DNA from 4 places in the Bradyrhizobium sp. SZCCHNPS1003 genome. Region 4 is predicted to be linked to each of the others. Evidence: predicted binding sites of a transcription regulator. Region 4 holds the regulator's gene; each other region holds the start of a gene.

Region 1 (4,210 bases), on a different contig from region 4:
GCGGACGGTGGCGAGCTCGCGCTCGTACCATTGCCGGCAGGCCTTGATCTCCGGCGTGTTCGGCTTCTGGTGCAGCCGGATCTTGCCGCGGGGCACGAACTTGAAGTGCTTCACCGCATTGGTGACGTAGACCTTGGCTCGGTCGATGCCGGCCTCGGCCAGCGCGCGGTCGAGTATCTGGCCGGCGGGACCGACGAAGGGATGGCCGGTGAGGTCCTCCTTGTCGCCGGGCTGCTCGCCGACCAGCATCAGCGGCGCATGCGCGGGGCCTTCGCCGAACACGGTTTGCGTGGCGTCCTTCCACAGCGGGCAGGCGCGGCAGCCGGCGGCTTCTTCATGCAAGGTCTCGAGATCGGTGGACTCGACATCACGTGAGGTCTCAGCAGCATGCGCGTGTGTGGTTGGCTTGCGGGTCATCTCGCTCTCCTCGACGCGTTTCTGCGGCTTGTGCGGTGAGGTGCCGGGCTCGGCGATCATCTCCGTGGTGCGCCGGGAGGCGGCCGCGATCAGCGGCTGGATCAGCTTCGCCTCGGGCAGGTTCTGCCAATATTTCCTCGGCATCTCCTTTTCCATCGCCTTCACTTTCAGCCGTGCCGGATTGAAAATGCTGGCGTAATAGCGCAGCCACAGCTCTTCGAGCCGGTCCTCCGACGGCGCGTCAGCCTTGCTCGCACCGGGCGTGAAGCTGACGCGGCTGCCGTCCCAATGCGCACAGAGTTCGGGCGCCAGGATCGACCACGGCATGTCGGCGAAGCGGCGGGCGAAGAACGGCGCGGCGCGCGCGACGATGTGGTGCTCGGGCTCGAACCAGGCGACGTAGCGCGCCTCGCGCTCGCGGCCGACCTCGCGGAAGCGGACGAAGGCGTGCATCTTGTGGACGTCGCGGCGCACCGCTCGCGCCAGCGCGTTGGCCTGCGCGACATCAGGATCGGTCGTGATCTCCATCAGGTGGTGGTTGGTCCTGAGACGCCACAGCAGCCGATAGAGCAGGGTGAAGCGGTTGGGGTCACTGTGCAGGATCGCGCTCTCGGCGAGCTCCATGAAGCTCGCCGGCACCGAGAACGCGCCCTCCGGCACCTCGGGCAGCGTCGTCTCGGCTTCATCGTCGAACAGATCGGCCGCCGCGCCCTTGACGCGCCAGCTCACCTCGGCCGGCTTGACGTCGTTCATCGCCAGCGCCCGCGCCGCCTTGCGCCAGCCATCGAAATCGGTGTTGCTGTCGAGGGTTACGACGTGCATTTCACCTCTCTCGTCATTGCGAGCAAAGCCGCCGCCGTCATTCCGGGGCGCCTCGCAGGGGCGAACCCGGAATCTCGAGATTCCGGGTTCGATGCTTCGCATCGCCCCGGAATGACGGCTGCTTTCTGGCTTCGTTCTTCGCCACGACGTTCAACTAGAATCCAAATCCCAGCTGCTGCGGTTTCGGCTGCAGCCGGGCTCTGAGGCTGGCGCCGTCGAGCAGGGACGGCTGTGGCCGGTGGTCGGAGAGAACGATGAACGGCAGCGCCTTGTTCCTGATGACGTTGAGCTGGGCGAGATCCGCAAAGCGGATCGTGGTGGTGCGGCGGGTCGCGAGGATGCGCTGCACCGTGCGGGTGCCGAAGCCGGGCACGCGCAACAGCTCCTCGCGGCTTGCTGTGTTGATGTCGAGCGGGAAGCGGTCGCGGTGGCGCAGCGCCCAGGCGAGCTTGGGGTCGATGTCGAGCGGCAGCATGCCTTCGCCTTCCTCGACGATTTCATCGGCGTCGAAGCCGTAGAAGCGCATCAGCCAGTCGGCCTGGTACAGCCGGTGCTCGCGCACCAAGGGCGGCGCCTGCAGCGGCAGCGCGCGGCTGGCATCGGGGATCGGGCTGAAGGCGGAGTAATAGACGCGCTTGAGCTTGTAGGCGCCGTAGAGATTGGCCGAGGTCGACAGGATGACGCGGTCATTGGCGTCGTCGGCGCCGACGATCATCTGCGTACTCTGGCCTGCAGGGGCAAAGCGCGGCGGCCGCGCCTTCCGCACCGTCTTCTTGGCTTCCACCGTCTCGTCGAGCTTGAGCCGGAGACGGCCCATGGTGCGGCGGATGGCGCGCTGGTCCTTCTCCGGCGCCAGCCTGGTGAGGCTCGCCTCCAGCGGCGTCTCGATGTTGATGCTGAGCCGGTCGGCATAGCGGCCGGCCTCGGCGATCAGCGCCTCGTCAGCCTCCGGAATCGTCTTCAGATGAATGTAGCCGCGGAAGCGATGCTCCTCGCGCAATTTGCGCGCGACCGAGACGACCTGCTCCATGGTGTAGTCCGGGCTGCGGATGATGCCGGACGACAGGAACAGACCCTCGATGTAGTTGCGGCGATAGAAATCGATGGTGAGCTTCACCACCTCGTCGACCGTGAAGCGCGCGCGCGGCACGTTGGAGGAGGCGCGGTTGACGCAATACAGGCAGTCGTAGTTGCAGGCGTTTGTCAGCAGAACCTTGAGCAGCGAGATGCAGCGGCCGTCCGGCGCATAGGAATGGCAGATGCCCATGCCCGGCGCGGTCGAGCCGAGACCCTTGCCGTCGCGGGAATCCCGCATCTCGGTACCGCTGGAGGCGCAGGAGGCGTCGTACTTGGCGGCATCGGCCAGGATCTCCAGCTTGCGGAGCAGCTCCATACCTTTGAATCCCTTTGATTCCATTCGCTGAATCACATCCGGGGCAATCCCGATTGACTCTCTCGAAGGCGTTAGCTTTATATTAGAACATATCATGAACAAAGAGGGCCGTCGTGGGTTCAACTGCAACAACGGCAGCGCCCGCACGATGGATGGAAGAGGAGCGGCGACGGATGACCGGCGCACGCATGGATACGCTCGCGCGTCTGCGCGGCCGCATTGCCCGTCTCGAGGCGGGAGATGGCGCACATGACCTGCGCCGGGTCGCGCTCGGCCATGACGAGGCCGACGCCGTGCTGCAGGGCGGCCTGGCCACTGGCGCGCTGCATGAGGTGTTCGCCGAGACCGGCCGTCAGGCGACGGCCGCGACCGGCTTCCTGTGCGGGCTCGCGGCGCGCGTCGCGGCGCGCCGGCCGCTGATCTGGATCCGGCAGGATTTCGCCGAGCGCGAGATGGGCGCGCTGTCGATGAGCGGGCTCGCCGAGCTTGGCCTCGATCCGCGCCGCATCGTGATCGTGCGGGCGCCCGATCTCGATCACGGCTTGCGCACCGCGGCCGATGCGCTCGCCTGCGATGCGCTGGGCGGGATGATGCTGGAGGTGTGGGGCGAGACGCAAAAGCTCGATCTCGTCGCCAGCCGCAAGCTGACCCTGGCGGCACAGGAGTCCGGCGTGACCGCGCTCGTGTTGCGCATTGCAGCCACACCCGAACCTTCGACCGCCGAGACGCGCTGGATCGTCCGCACCGCGCCGTCGCTACCCTCGGCGCCCTGGATGGCCTGGGGCGCGCCGCGTCTCGACGCCGAGCTCATTCGCAACCGTCACGGCCAGACCGGACGATGGATCATGGAGTGGAGCCCCGATGCGTGCCGTTTCAGCGAACCGGCGGCGGATCCTCAGCCTGTGGCTGCCGCGCCTGCCCATCGATCGGATCAAGCGAAACTGCTCCGCCGATCGGCGTGACGACCTGCCGCAGGTCGTCGTCATCAAGGACGCCAATGCGCTCTTGATCCATGCGCTGGACGAGGCGGCGGCGTGCCATGGCGTCAGCCTCGGCCAGCCGCTGGCGAACGCCCGCGCGGTCTGTCCCGACCTCGTCGTCCACGAGGCCGACCTCGCGGCTGACGCCAAGATGCTCGAAGGTATCGCCGACTGGTGCGACCGCTTCACGCCGCTGGTCGCGCTGGATCCGCCGCATGGGCTTTCGCTCGACATCACCGGCTGCGTGCATCTGTTCGGCGGCGAAGCCAAACTGATGCGGTCGCTCTGCGATGCGCTGACCGCGCACGGTCTCACCGTGTCGGCAGCGATCGCCTCCAACGCCGTGTGTGCGCGCACGCTGAACCGGCAGGTGCATGGCCGCATCGTGCCTGACGGCGAGGAGGCGGCCGCGGTGGCGCCGCTGCCGGTGGCAGCCCTTGGCGGCAGCGAAGCGATCACGCTCGGCCTGCGCCGCGCCGGCTTGAAGACGATCGGCGACGTCGCGTCGCGCGGCCGCAACGAGATCACGGCGCGGTTCGGTGTCGCCTTCACCCGCGTGCTAGCCCAGGCGCTGGGCGAGGCCGATGCGCCGATCAGC
Region 2 (4,210 bases), 110 kb from region 4:
GCTGGCAGGCGGCGAGCTGGGTGTTCGGCGTCGAGGCCCAGGGCAACTGGACCGACCTGAAGTCGTCCAATGCGAGCACGGCGGCGCTGGCTGCGGGCATCACCAACAACACCAAGACCGATGCGATCGGCCTGTTCACCGGCCAGGTCGGCTACGCCTGGGGCAACGTGCTCTGGTACGTGAAGGGCGGCGCCGCCGTCACCCACAACAAATACACCGGCACGGCGAATGCGGCTGCGCCCTTCCCGGTCGGCACGCTGCTGGATTCCGCCAGTGAGACCCGCTGGGGCGGCACCGTCGGCACGGGCGTCGAGTTCGGCTTCGCGCCGAACTGGTCGGTCGCCGTCGAGTACGACCACCTGTTCATGGGCTCGCGCGACATCAGCTTCCCGGCCACCGCAACCGTGCTGTCGCGCGTCGATACCATCAAGCAGGACATCGACATGGCGACAGTCCGGGTGAACTATCGATTCGGGGCGCCGATGGGCACGCGCTACTGAAAAAAGCCGCCGCTCGCACGCATTCGGAAAGGCCGGCCCTCGCGTCGGCCTTTTTCGTGTCAACAGCCCGGCAGCGTCGCGGCGTTTTTGTGCTAAATATATGATTTATAACGCTTTTTCGTTTCTGTGGCGGGCGCGTTACAGCCTCGCCGGGATGCCCTGTGTATGACTTGCCCATCGCTTGTCATTCCAACCTCCCGGGGGAGAATTTGATGAAGAAGTTGTTTGTGATCACGACGGCGCTCGTCGGCATCGCAACGGCCACGTCCGCTTCGGCGGCCGACATGGCGGCACGTCCCTATACGAAGGCGCCGCCGATGATGGTCGCCATCAACGACTGGGGCGGCTTCTACCTTGGCATCAACGGCGGCTATGGCACGAGCCGCAATTGCTGGACGCTCGTGAATGGCCCCGCCGAGGGCTGCCATAACGCCACCGGCGGCACGATCGGCGGTCAGTTCGGCTATCGCTGGCAGATGGGCTCGGTAGTGTTCGGCCTCGAGGCGCAGGGCAACTGGGCCGACCTCACCGGCAACAACGTCAGCCCGGTGTTCGCGCCCGATCGCAACCGCACCAAGCTCAGCGCCTTCGGCCTGTTCACTGGCCAGATCGGCTATTCCTTCGACAACGTCCTGCTCTACGCCAAGGGCGGCGCGGCCGTCACCGACACCAAGTACGAGATCTTTTCCGGCGTGATCAACACCGTGCTGGCCACCACGACCGTACACAAGTGGGGCGCGTCCGTCGGCGCTGGCGTCGAATACGCCTTCTCGCCGGGCTGGTCGGTCGGCTTCGAGTATGACCACCTGTTCATGGGCAACACGAACGTCCCGTTCCGTGGCGCGGTCTTCACCCAGACCGACACCATCAAGCAGGACGTCGACCTGTTCACGGCGCGCCTGAACTACCGCTTCGGCGGCCCGGTTGTCGCCAAATACTGATCGATCCGTTCGACAATCGAAAGTTCCAAAGGCCGGCGTAAGCCGGCCTTTTTGTTGCTCAGGAGCCGCCTTTGCCGCCCTGCAACACTCGGAACCAAGTAATTGAGTAACTTAGGCTTTCTGGAGCCGCCCGTAAAAACGCGGTTTGGCCGCGAGTGTGTCTTCGGGGTGACGGCAATCCGCACGGAACCGGGCTATAGGAACCGCGTCAACTTGAACGGGTGAGTCTGTTTCGTGCGTAAAGCTTTCGGTGCGATGCGGACTGCTAGGAATAAACTGGAGACTGGAATGAAGAAGATCCTGCTCGCGACCGTGGCTTTGGCCGCCCTGGCCGCTCCCGCTGCCGCCGCAGACCTCGCTGCGCGCCCGACCTACACCAAGGCGCCGGTTGCCGCGCCTGTGCTGACCTGGACCGGTTTCTACATCGGTGCCATGGGCGGCTACGCCACCGTTGAAGACAATGGTCCGGATGGCGGCCTCGCCGGCGGCACCATCGGCTACAACTGGCAGCAGGGCGCCATCGTGTTCGGTCTCGAAGCTGATGCGGCCTGGGCCAGCATCAAGAGCGGCGACGGCGTGATCCCCGGCTTCCTGGGCACGTTCAACACCAAGATCCAGGACACCGGCAGCGTTCGTGGCCGCATTGGTTATGCCTTCGGCCCGACCCTGGTGTACGCCACCGGCGGTTACGCTTGGGCTGAGAACAAGCTGACCAACACCTTCCTTGGCACTTCGGTCTCGGACACGAAGTTCCACAGCGGCTGGACGGTTGGCGCTGGCCTCGAATACATGTTCGCGCCGCAGTGGTCGCTGAAGGGCGAATACCTTTACAAGAGCCTCGGCAGCGAGAACTACTTCGCCAACAATATCGCTTCGGGCACTCTGAACCTGCACTCCGTCCAGGTCGGCGTGAACTACCACTTCTAAGAACGTCGCCCTCCGGGCCAACGCACAAGGCCTCCGCTCGACGAGAGCGGAGGTCTTTTCTTTTGGGCTCTCGACTCTTTGGGCTCTCGACGCGGCCGACGGAACCGGTCCGCCTCCTGCCATTCGCTGCCATTCCCTGAGCGCATTGTTGATGATTCTCTGACGGCACTGGAAATCCAGCCCCGTTCTTCCTACGTTCCGACGATACCTTTTCCCTCTGGCGTCCGATGGCCGGCTTCCGGCGAACGCGCCTGCAACGATGGCGCGACTCTGCGCCGTGGGACGATCGTCATGGATGAAGTGCTCAAGGCTAAGCAGCGCGCGCAAGCCAACCAGTCGAGCCTGCGGGCGATCACGATCCGCGGCGCCCGCGAGCACAACCTCAAGAACATCGACGTCGAGATCCCGCGCGACAGGCTCGTGGTGTTCACCGGCCTGTCCGGTTCCGGCAAATCCTCGCTCGCCTTCGATACGATCTATGCCGAGGGCCAGCGCCGCTACGTCGAATCGCTGTCGGCCTATGCCCGCCAGTTCCTGGAGATGATGCAGAAGCCTGATGTCGACCAGATCGACGGCCTGTCGCCGGCGATCTCGATCGAGCAGAAGACGACCTCGAAGAACCCGCGCTCCACCGTCGGCACGGTCACCGAGATCTACGACTACATGCGGCTGCTCTGGGCGCGCGTCGGCGTGCCCTATTCGCCGGCCACCGGCCTGCCGATCGAGAGCCAGACCGTGTCGCAGATGGTCGACCGCGTGCTGGCGCTGCCCGAGGGCACCCGCCTCTATCTGCTGGCCCCGGTCGTGCGCGGACGCAAGGGCGAGTACAAGAAGGAGCTCGCCGAATATCTCAAGAAGGGCTTTCAGCGCGTCAAGATCGACGGCACCTTCCATGAGCTCGCCGAGGTGCCCACGCTCGACAAGAAGTTCCCGCACGACATCGACGTCGTCGTCGACCGCATCGTGGTGCGCCCCGACATCGGCCAGCGCCTCGCGGAGAGTTTCGAGACCGCGCTGAAGCTCGCGGAGGGACTCGCCGTGATCGAGTTCGCCGACGCGCCCGCCTCCGCCGCCCCGGCCGAGGAGAAGAAGAAGACCGCCAAGATCCATGACAAGAGCGGGCCCGAGCGCATCCTGTTCTCGGAGAAGTTCGCCTGCCCAGTCTCCGGTTTCACCATTCCCGAGATCGAGCCGCGGCTGTTCTCGTTCAACAATCCCTACGGCGCCTGCCCGGAATGCGGCGGCCTCGGTGTCGAGCAGCACGTCGATGCTGATCTCGTCATTCCCGACAAGGACGTCACCCTGCGCAAGGGCGCGATCGCGCCCTGGGCCAAGTCGTCCTCGCCCTATTACCCGCAGACGCTGACAGCGCTCGGCAAGTTCTACAAGTTCACGCTCGACACCAAGTGGAAGGACCTGCCGAAGAAGACGCAGAACGCGCTGCTGCACGGCTCCGGCGACGACGAGATCAAGTTCACCTATGAGGACGGCGTCCGCGCCTACGACACCAAAAAGCCGTTCGAGGGCGTGATCACCAACATCGAGCGCCGCTTCCGCGAGACCGAGAGCGAATGGGCGCGCGAGGAGCTCGGCAAGTACTTCAACGACGTGCCCTGCGCCGGCTGCAACGGCTTCCGGCTGAAGCCCGAGGCGCTGTGCGTCAAGGTCGCCGGCAAGCACATCGGCGAGATCTCAGAGCTCAGCGTCAGGGCTGCCGGCGAATGGTTCGCCGAGGTGCCGAAGCAGCTCAACGCGCAGCAGACCGAGATCGCCACCCGCATCCTCAAGGAGATCCGCGACCGCCTCACCTTCCTGCTCGACGTCGGCTTGAACTATCTGACC
Region 3 (4,210 bases), 120 kb from region 4:
GCCGACGCGATTGAGCGTCCAGCAGTTGTGGCTCCAATCGGCGCCGCCATTGACGCCGAGGTAGAACCCGGCCCAGTTCGGCAGCGGCGTGACATAGGCCGGCGGCGGCGCCTTGCTGTAAGGGCGCGTCGCGAAGTCGGCCGCTGAGGCCGGCGTCAGTCCCAGCGCCGCGGCGCTTGCGGTCAAGATCAAGGTCGTCTTCTGCATTCGTCTCTCCCCAGTCCCAATACACCACGCTCCGGATCCCTCCGATCCGGGCCCACGCGAAGGTGGCCTGTTGCTGGTTGTAGGAGAGACTGCTTTCTAAACTCGTGATCGGGAGCAGGCGCGGGGCGGGATGTGCCGAACGTACTTAAGGGCTGGTAAAGATCGCGACCGGTCGTGCAGATCGCAGAGCTGTCCCGAGGCGCGAGGGGCGGGTGAGCGCTTGGCGCGTCAGACCCTCGACTGCCAGTCCTCGAGGGTCAGCGCTTGGAAAAGTCAGTGCTTGGATACGACGGGACCGCCCCAGCGATAGTTCACGCGGACCGTCGCCATGTCGACGTCCTGGCCGACCGCATCGGTCCGGCCGGCGGCTCCGCCGGGAACGCCCGAGAAGCCGAGGGTGCGGTTGCCCATGAACAGGTGCTCGTATTCGGCTGCGACCGACCAGTTCTTGGCGAAGCCGACCTCGACGCCGGTGCCGACAGCCGCCCCCCAGCGCGTGGCGCTGGACTGGTCGAGCACACCGCCGGTTGCCGTGGACAGGCCGTTGTACTTCTCACCCGCAACCGCGGCGCCGCCCTTCACGTACCAGAGCACGTTGTTCCAGGAATAGCCGATCTGGCCGGTGAGCAAGCCGATCCCATTGATCTTGGTCTGGTTGGTCACGGGCGGGACGAACTGGCTGGTGTTGCTTCCCTTGAGGTTGGCCCAGTTTCCCTGGCCTTCGACGCCGAACACCCAGCCGCCAGCCTGCCAGCGATAGCCGATCTGGCCGCCAGCCAGCGCGCCGGTCGCATCATGGCAGCCTTCCGCGTTGGTTGCGGCCACGCCGGCGAAGCTGACCTTGTTGGTCCAGCAGGTGCGGGCCGATGCGCCACCGGCATTCAGGCCGATATAGAAGCCACTCCAATCATAGATTGTCGTGATCATCGCAGGCGCTTTGGTGAAGGTGCGCGCGGGCAAGTCGGCAGCGATGGCCGGCGCAATCCCCAGCGCCAGCGAAGTTGTCGCCCCCAGCAACAGCCTTCTCATCGCATTCCCCAAACCAAGTCCGACGCCCGCACGCACACTCTCACCAACGCCCACCCGCCGAACCTTGATAGCCCCTTCCGTCGTAAAAAGCCGTCACCCAAATGACACAACGGCCCAGCAAGTACCGGTTCTGGCACACAAAAAAGGCCGGCGCGAAGCCGGCCTTTCGACACATTCGATTTGCGCGTGCAATCAGTAGCGCGACACGATCGGGCCGCTGAAGTGATAGGAGACGCCGGCCTTGACGGTGTGCACGGTGTCGCTCCACTCGGAGCGATTGGCCGGAACCGCGCTGTACTGAATCGAGCTCTTGCCGAAGTCGAGATAGTTGTATTCGACCTTGGCCGACCAGTTCGGCGCGAACATGTACTCGGCGCCGGCACCGATCGTCCAACCCCAGCGCCAGTTGTTCTGAGCGAAGCTATTCGCCGCGCCGCCATTGAGCGCTGCGTCGTAGCGGTGTTGGAGATCGCCGACGGCAGCGCCGCCGCTGACAAAGAACAGCGCCGGACCCGCAGCCCAGCCGAGGCGGCCCTTGATGTCGCCGAAGCCGCGCAGCCTGGTGAAGTAGGTATCGCCGAGACCGGCGTTGATGACGCCCGACCGGCCGTTGATGTCGGCCCAGTGATAGTCGCCCTCGAGACCGAACACGATGTTGTCGACCTGCCAGTTGTAGCCGACCACACCGCCGATGAAGCCGCCGCTGGTGTTATAGTTCTGAGTGCCGGCAAAGATCGCCGTATTGGGCGCTCCGAAGAAGGTCTCGTTGCTTCGGCCCCAGCCGCCGCCGCCCTGCAGACCGAGATAGAAACCGGCCCAGGTCGGAAGTGGCGCCGGCGCCACCACCGGGGCCTTCGTGTACGGGCGGGCGGCGAGATCGGCGGCTCCCGCCGGCGTCAGCGCCCCCAAAACCATTAAGCTGACAGCTCCGAGAAAAATTCTTTTCATCCCAAGTCTCCCGCGTTGGGCGTCTCCAAATTGGTCCCCGGAGACGCACTTCTGTGAAGTTGGTGCGACCACGCTTGCGGCCCCAATCCGTCCGGAAATATACGCTATTCAACCCTGGATACCGTCTCCCAAAAGCCACAGCCGAGGAGGAAGTGCGGCGAGCTAACTTGATGAAAGTTAATCCCTTTTTCGTGAATATGGAACTTTTCCGGGTTCCATTTGCGAGGACTTGCGGTTCCATCGAGTTTCGCGGAACTCGACGCACGGTTGTGGACATATGCGCGCGAACAAAACTGGAACAATGGCCTTCCGCCTGCTATATGTGGATAAGCAATGGACAGGGCGGGTGGACCGCGCGGCAACCGTATAGGGTCCGCCGCGAGAGGAAGGGTTAGCCACCGGACGCCGTGAGGCCGGTGTGGACGGCCGGTCCGATGATCGAGAACCGCGGGAGAGTGGTGATGGCGGGTAGTGTGAACAAGGTGATTCTGGTCGGCAATCTTGGCAAGGACCCCGAGATCCGGCGTACGCAGGATGGGCGGCCGATCGCCAATCTGAGCATTGCGACGTCGGAAACGTGGCGCGACAAGGCGACCGGCGAGCGCAAGGAAAAGACCGAGTGGCACCGAGTGGTGATCTTCAACGAGGGCCTTTGCAAGGTCGCCGAGCAGTATCTGAAGAAGGGCGCCAAGGTTTACATCGAGGGCGCGCTGCAGACCCGCAAATGGACCGACCAGAGCGGTGTCGAGAAGTACTCGACCGAGGTCGTTCTGCAGGGCTTCAACTCGACCTTGACGATGCTCGATGGCCGGGGCGGCGGCGGTGGCGGCAGCTTCTCCGATGACATGGGTGGCGGCGATTTCGGCAGCAGCGGTCCGTCGATGGCGCCGCCGCGCCGCGCGGTCGCTTCGGCCGGCGGTGGCGGACGCAACAGCGACATGGACGACGACATTCCGTTCTGAGGCGCAGGGGCGGCGGCACGACGTTCAGACCGCTGCCATCTGACCACGGGGGTGTTGCATGAGCTTCGCACCGCTGCTCGCCGCTGAACCCGCCGTCCTGCTGCACGCCGTCGCCGCGATGTCGGCGTTTGCGCTGGGACTCGTCCAGTTCGCGGCCCCGAAGGGGACCTTGCCGCATCGAACGATCGGCTGGGTCTGGGTCGCGCTCATGGCGGCCGTTGCAGCCAGCTCGTTCTGGATCCACACCATCCGGCTGGTCGGGCCATGGAGCCCGATCCACCTGCTGTCGCTCTACACGCTGGCCGTGCTGCCGCTTGCGGTGTGGGCTGCGCACCGCCATCGGGTGGCGGCCCATCGCCGGGCCATGATCACGCTGTTTTCCGGTGCCCTCGTGATTGCCGGACTGTTCACGCTGCTGCCCGGACGGATCATGCACAAGGTGGTCTTCGGGCCCTAGCCAGAGACGGTTCCCGAGCAAGCCTCGCGGAGCCGTGTCATGTGGTTAAGTCCCTGGAAAGGCGAGCAGAAAAAGCGCGGCCCACCTCGGTTTGGGGGTGGCCTGCGGCGCGCTCCTGCGCTATATGATTCCAAGCGATTTTCGCGTGTCAAAACCGACCGGTATCCCCTTTGTCCGATAAAGAAGATGAGAAGCCCGGCGAGCCGGGCGGACCTTCCGACATTCGTCCCGTTTCCATCCTCGACGAGATGAAACGCTCCTACCTCGATTACGCGATGAGCGTGATCGTGTCGCGAGCGCTGCCCGATGCGCGCGACGGCCTCAAGCCCGTGCACCGGCGCATCCTGTATTCGATGTACGAGCAGGGGCACACGCCCGACAAGAAATACGTCAAGTCCGCGCGCGTGGTCGGCGACGTCATCGGTAAATATCATCCGCATGGCGACCAGTCGATCTACGACGCCATGGTGCGCATGGCGCAGGACTTCTCGATGCGCGTGCCGCTGATCGACGGCCAGGGCAATTTCGGCTCCGTCGACGGCGATCCGCCGGCCGCCTATCGATACACCGAAGCCAAGCTCGCCAAGTCGGCGATCCCGCTGCTCGA
Region 4 (4,210 bases):
CAGCGTGCTGGCGACGGTCGCCGCATCACCGGTGATCACGACGATACCGACCAGGATGGCAAAGCTCTACGGGCCGCGATTTGGGCTGACGCTCTGTCCCGCGCCGTTGAAGCTGCGGCTGCCGGCCGTCTCGATGGTCTGGCCGCTGCAGCTCGATCGTGATGCAGCATCGGTCTGGCTGCGGAACATGGTGGCGGATATCCTGCACACGACCGAGCGCGCCGCCTGTCGCGCGGCTGCTGGATAGAACGCGGGGCGGGAGCTAATCGGAACGGCGCATCGGCCAACGCCTTGGCACTGCGGTCGACCTTCTGCGCACTGATTGCAGGGTTTCTCGCGCGATCGTGAGGCAGCGGCCCGGACGCGGCCAACATCAGACGGTCAGAACGCAGGGAGCGGCCTAGGCCCTTGGCCGCGCTGTGCGCGTTCGGTTAGAAGGCGACTCATTCGATCTGCCGTCTCCGTCCGAAGGAACTCTCATGGCCCTGATGCCGGTGTCCGATGCGTTGTCCGCCGTGCTCGCCGGCGCCGAGCCGCTGGCCGAGGAGCTGGTGACGCTGGACGAGGCCCATCACCGCATCCTGGCCCGCGACCTCGCGGCGCTGCGGACGCAGCCGCCCGAGGCGATGTCGGCGATGGACGGCTACGCCGTACGCGCGGCGGACGCAGCCCAGGCCAAGGTGCGGCTGAGGGTGATCGGCGAGGTCGCGGCGGGGCGGCCGTTCGATCGCGTGGTCGGACCCGGCGAGGCGGCGCGCATCTTCACTGGTGGCGTTGTCCCTGAGGGCGCCGACGCGGTGGTGATCCAGGAGGACACGATCGCCGAAGATGGCCACGTCGTCATCACCGAGGCCGCGATCAAGGGCCGGCACATTCGGCCCGCGGGCGTCGACTTCCACCAGGGCATGGTGCTGCTGAAGGCGGGCCGCCGGCTCAGCGACCGCGACCTGTCGCTGGCGGCCAGCATGAATCATCCGGCACTGCCGGTGCGGTGCCGGCCGAAGGTGGCGCTGCTCGCCACCGGCGACGAGCTCGTGATGCCGGGCTCGACGCCCGGCCCGGGCCAGATCGTCTATTCCAACGGCTACGCCCTGCGGGCGCTGGTGCGCAGCGAGGGCGCGACACCGATCGATCTCGGCATCGCCGCGGATACGATGGAGGCCACGGTCGCCGGGATCCGGCGGGCGCGCGAGGCCAAGGCCGACATCCTGATCACGACCGGCGGCGCCTCGGTCGGCGATCACGACCTCGTCAAGCAGGCGCTCGAAGCCGAGGGCATCGAGATGGCGTTCTGGAAGATCGCGATGCGGCCGGGCAAGCCGATGATGCACGGACGGCTCGGCGACATGAGGGTGATCGGACTGCCCGGCAATCCGGTGTCGTCCTATGTCTGCGCCATCCTGTTCCTGGTGCCGCTGATTCGGCGGCTGCTCGGCCGTGACGAAGCTCGCATGCCACGCGAGACCGCCCTGCTCGGCCGCGAGCTCGGGGCGAACGATTCGCGCGAGGACTATCTGCGGGCGCAGCTCGAAGAGCGCGCCGACGGCACCCTGATCGCAACGCCGGTGACGCAGCAGGATTCGTCGCTGCTCGGCAATCTCGCGCTCTCGCAGGCGCTGGTGATCCGGCGGGCGTATGCGCCGAAGGCCGCCGCCGGCAGCCCGTGCGAGATCCTGCGCCTGCCGAGCTAGGCCGTTTCCCCCGGCAAAGCCCGGTCCGTTCACTACAATTTAAGGATTGCGGAACACACATCGAACATATAGTGTCCGTTCATGATTTGTTTTTAGTATGTTGCGGGCGACGCGATGATGGTCCGACTCCAAGGCGCTCTCAGCCGGTTTGTGCTCAAGGCGCAGCTCCTGGACTCGGACGACAACAAACTGGGGACCAGGTCGAGATGCTGACGCGCAAACAGTACGAACTTCTGCGGTTCATCAACGAGCGGCTCAAGGAAGCCGGCGTGCCGCCGTCCTTCGACGAGATGAAGGATGCGCTCGATCTGCGCTCGAAGTCCGGCATTCATCGCCTGATCACGGCGCTCGAGGAGCGCGGCTTCATCCGCCGGCTGCCCAACCGCGCCCGCGCGATCGAGGTGATCAAGCTGCCCGAGCTGTCACAGGCCGCCAACAACCGCCGCGGCTTCACCCCATCGGTGATCGAGGGCAATCTCGGCAAGGTGCGCACCAGCACTCCCGCGCTGGACGATGGCGAGCGCCCCGTCGCAGTGCCGGTGATGGGCCGCATCGCCGCCGGTACCCCGATCGAGGCGCTACAGACGCGCAGCCACACCATCAGCGTGCCTGCCGACATGCTCGGCAACGGCGATCACTATGCGCTTGAGGTGCGCGGCGACTCCATGGTCGATGCCGGCATCCTCGACGGGGACATGGCGCTGATCCAGCGCAACGAGACCGCCGACACCGGCGACATCGTGGTAGCGCTGATCGACGATGAGGAAGCGACGTTGAAGCGCTTCCGCCGCCGCGGCGCATCGATCGCGCTGGAGCCGGCCAACACCGCCTACGAGGTGCGCATCCTGCCGCCCAACCGGGTGAAGATCCAAGGCAAGCTGGTCGGGCTGTATCGCAAGTACTGATCGCGGACGCGATCGGTCGATCGGCGGCGAGCGCACGCGCTTCTCCGCCGATCGAAATTGGTCACGCGCGAATGCACCTCAGGATGTGCAGCGCGGCATGCTCAAACGCTTGTGATCGCCCGCGGGCGCACGCGGTGCAGATCAGCGCAGAATTGCCGTGAAGCGCGCGCTAACATCACCATCGATGTCCACTCTGATAGAGGCCTGCGCCTGTCCGGGGGGAGCGTGGGTCGGCTATCTCTCAACGAGGAGCGATCCGATGTGTGACTACAGCCTCCATGCGGTTGCGTCCCGTCCCGCCAAGGTCGGCGAGACGTTGATCTCGACGACGTTTCGCGGCACCGCCACCCGCGGCTTCGCCCTCGAGAGCGAGCCGACCGTCGCAGTCTGCATGCTGCCCGGCACCGAGTTGGCATTTGTCGAGGACGTCCGCTACGACAGCCGCTGGCTCTGGACCCGGACGATCCGCGAGCGCGTCGCGAAGTTCAACAGCATCGAGACGCACATCCCCGATCGCCATCACGACGCGATCGAATTCGCCGACGGCCGCCACGTGCTGGTGACCCAGCTCTGCGAGGGCCAGCGCGTCACCGTGCTACAATTGCCGGTCAGCAAGCAGCCGGCCGAGCGCCGCCCGGGCATGGCGGAGGACGTTCCGGCTTCGCAGGCCACACCGATTCGCCGCATCAGCATCACCTGAGCGCCTGCGCGTCCGCATTTCTCTCGGTCATGAGCGAGCTTTCGGCCGGGGGAGATTTGGTTTCTGCAAGCGCAAGGTCCTTTCGGGCGAACCTCACGCTCCGGCATCGCATCGAATAGGAACGACATCCCTCGGCCGGCATTGTGTGCCGGGGGAGCTTGCCGCCGCGGTCAACAAGATCGATTGGAACAAGGCCGACCGGATCACCGAGCCCGGCCGCTACATGCTTCCGTTCGGATGGCTAACGGTCACGGTTGATGACATCGCCGTCTGGCAACGATATCCGGGCGCTGCGTTCACGCTGGTCGAAGGTCCCTCGCTGTTCGATGGACCCGACGCCACCGAGTATCATCTCAGCACGTTGTATCATCTCAGCACGTTCGAGCTCCGGCGCTCAATCCTGCTCGCCCTGCTCCGTCTCCGGCGGCGTCGCGTCCTGAAGCCGCGACACCGGCGCACGCGGCGTCAGCGTCGTGTCGAACTCGCCGGCCTCGGCGGGCGCCGGCCACCACGGGCGGTCGGTGCCGCCGGCGCGCACCGGCGTGACGGAGAAGCCGGTGCCCCGCTGCACCAGCATCAAGGCGCCCTGCTGCTGCAGGCGCTGGCGATCGATGACGGCCGCCGCGCAGGATGACGGCGCGGCGCGCGTGGTGACGATCAGCGCGGCACGGGCGCAATCATCGTCGAGCGCCTCGGCGCGCAGGGTCAAGGCGGCGAATCGGCCGTCGGCCATCGCGACCACGCAGCCCGCCTCGTCGCAGGAGACGCCATCGGCGAGCGATGAATCCGCCGGCAGCCGGGCATCGGCGTCGGCCGCGAGCCACTCCTTGGTGGCGAACACGTCCTTGCCGGTGCGCATCACATGCAGGCGTCCGTCACGACCGCGCACCGCCACCGCACGCCCATCGCCGGCG

What was found. Region 4 encodes LexA, which represses DNA repair genes until DNA is damaged. Its sites were predicted from a motif close to TGTTCNNNNTGTGTTCNG; they were not measured.
Region 1: a site for LexA is predicted at 2,716-2,733, ahead of QX126_RS05235 (putative DNA modification/repair radical SAM protein). Genes of this name have one in related genera too.
Region 2: a site for LexA is predicted at 2,552-2,569, ahead of uvrA (excinuclease ABC subunit UvrA). Genes of this name have one in related genera too.
Region 3: a site for LexA is predicted at 2,468-2,485, ahead of QX126_RS06795 (single-stranded DNA-binding protein). Genes of this name have one in related genera too.

The regions. Positions count from the first base shown of each region.
Region 1 is NZ_JAUHIU010000002.1:335,011-339,220, forward strand. Features, by position in the region: gene QX126_RS05230 (UdgX family uracil-DNA binding protein) at 1-1,239, opposite strand, end outside; gene QX126_RS05235 (putative DNA modification/repair radical SAM protein) at 1,394-2,632, opposite strand; gene QX126_RS05240 (DNA repair protein) at 2,806-3,594, shown strand; gene QX126_RS05245 (DNA polymerase Y family protein) at 3,494-4,210, shown strand, end outside.
Region 2 is NZ_JAUHIU010000003.1:202,231-206,440, forward strand. Features, by position in the region: gene QX126_RS06810 (outer membrane protein) at 1-500, shown strand, start outside; gene QX126_RS06815 (outer membrane protein) at 713-1,441, shown strand; gene QX126_RS06820 (porin family protein) at 1,730-2,368, shown strand; gene uvrA (excinuclease ABC subunit UvrA) at 2,660-4,210, shown strand, end outside.
Region 3 is NZ_JAUHIU010000003.1:197,942-202,151, reverse strand. Features, by position in the region: gene QX126_RS06810 (outer membrane protein) at 1-207, opposite strand, end outside; gene QX126_RS06805 (outer membrane protein) at 481-1,236, opposite strand; gene QX126_RS06800 (outer membrane protein) at 1,429-2,184, opposite strand; gene QX126_RS06795 (single-stranded DNA-binding protein) at 2,646-3,146, shown strand; gene QX126_RS06790 (DUF2306 domain-containing protein) at 3,205-3,603, shown strand; gene gyrA (DNA gyrase subunit A) at 3,774-4,210, shown strand, end outside.
Region 4 is NZ_JAUHIU010000003.1:316,263-320,472, forward strand. Features, by position in the region: gene QX126_RS07360 (LysR family transcriptional regulator) at 1-247, shown strand, start outside; gene glp (gephyrin-like molybdotransferase Glp) at 480-1,691, shown strand; gene lexA (transcriptional repressor LexA) at 1,898-2,596, shown strand; gene QX126_RS07375 (hypothetical protein) at 2,856-3,296, shown strand; gene QX126_RS07380 (ComEC/Rec2 family competence protein) at 3,691-4,210, opposite strand, start outside.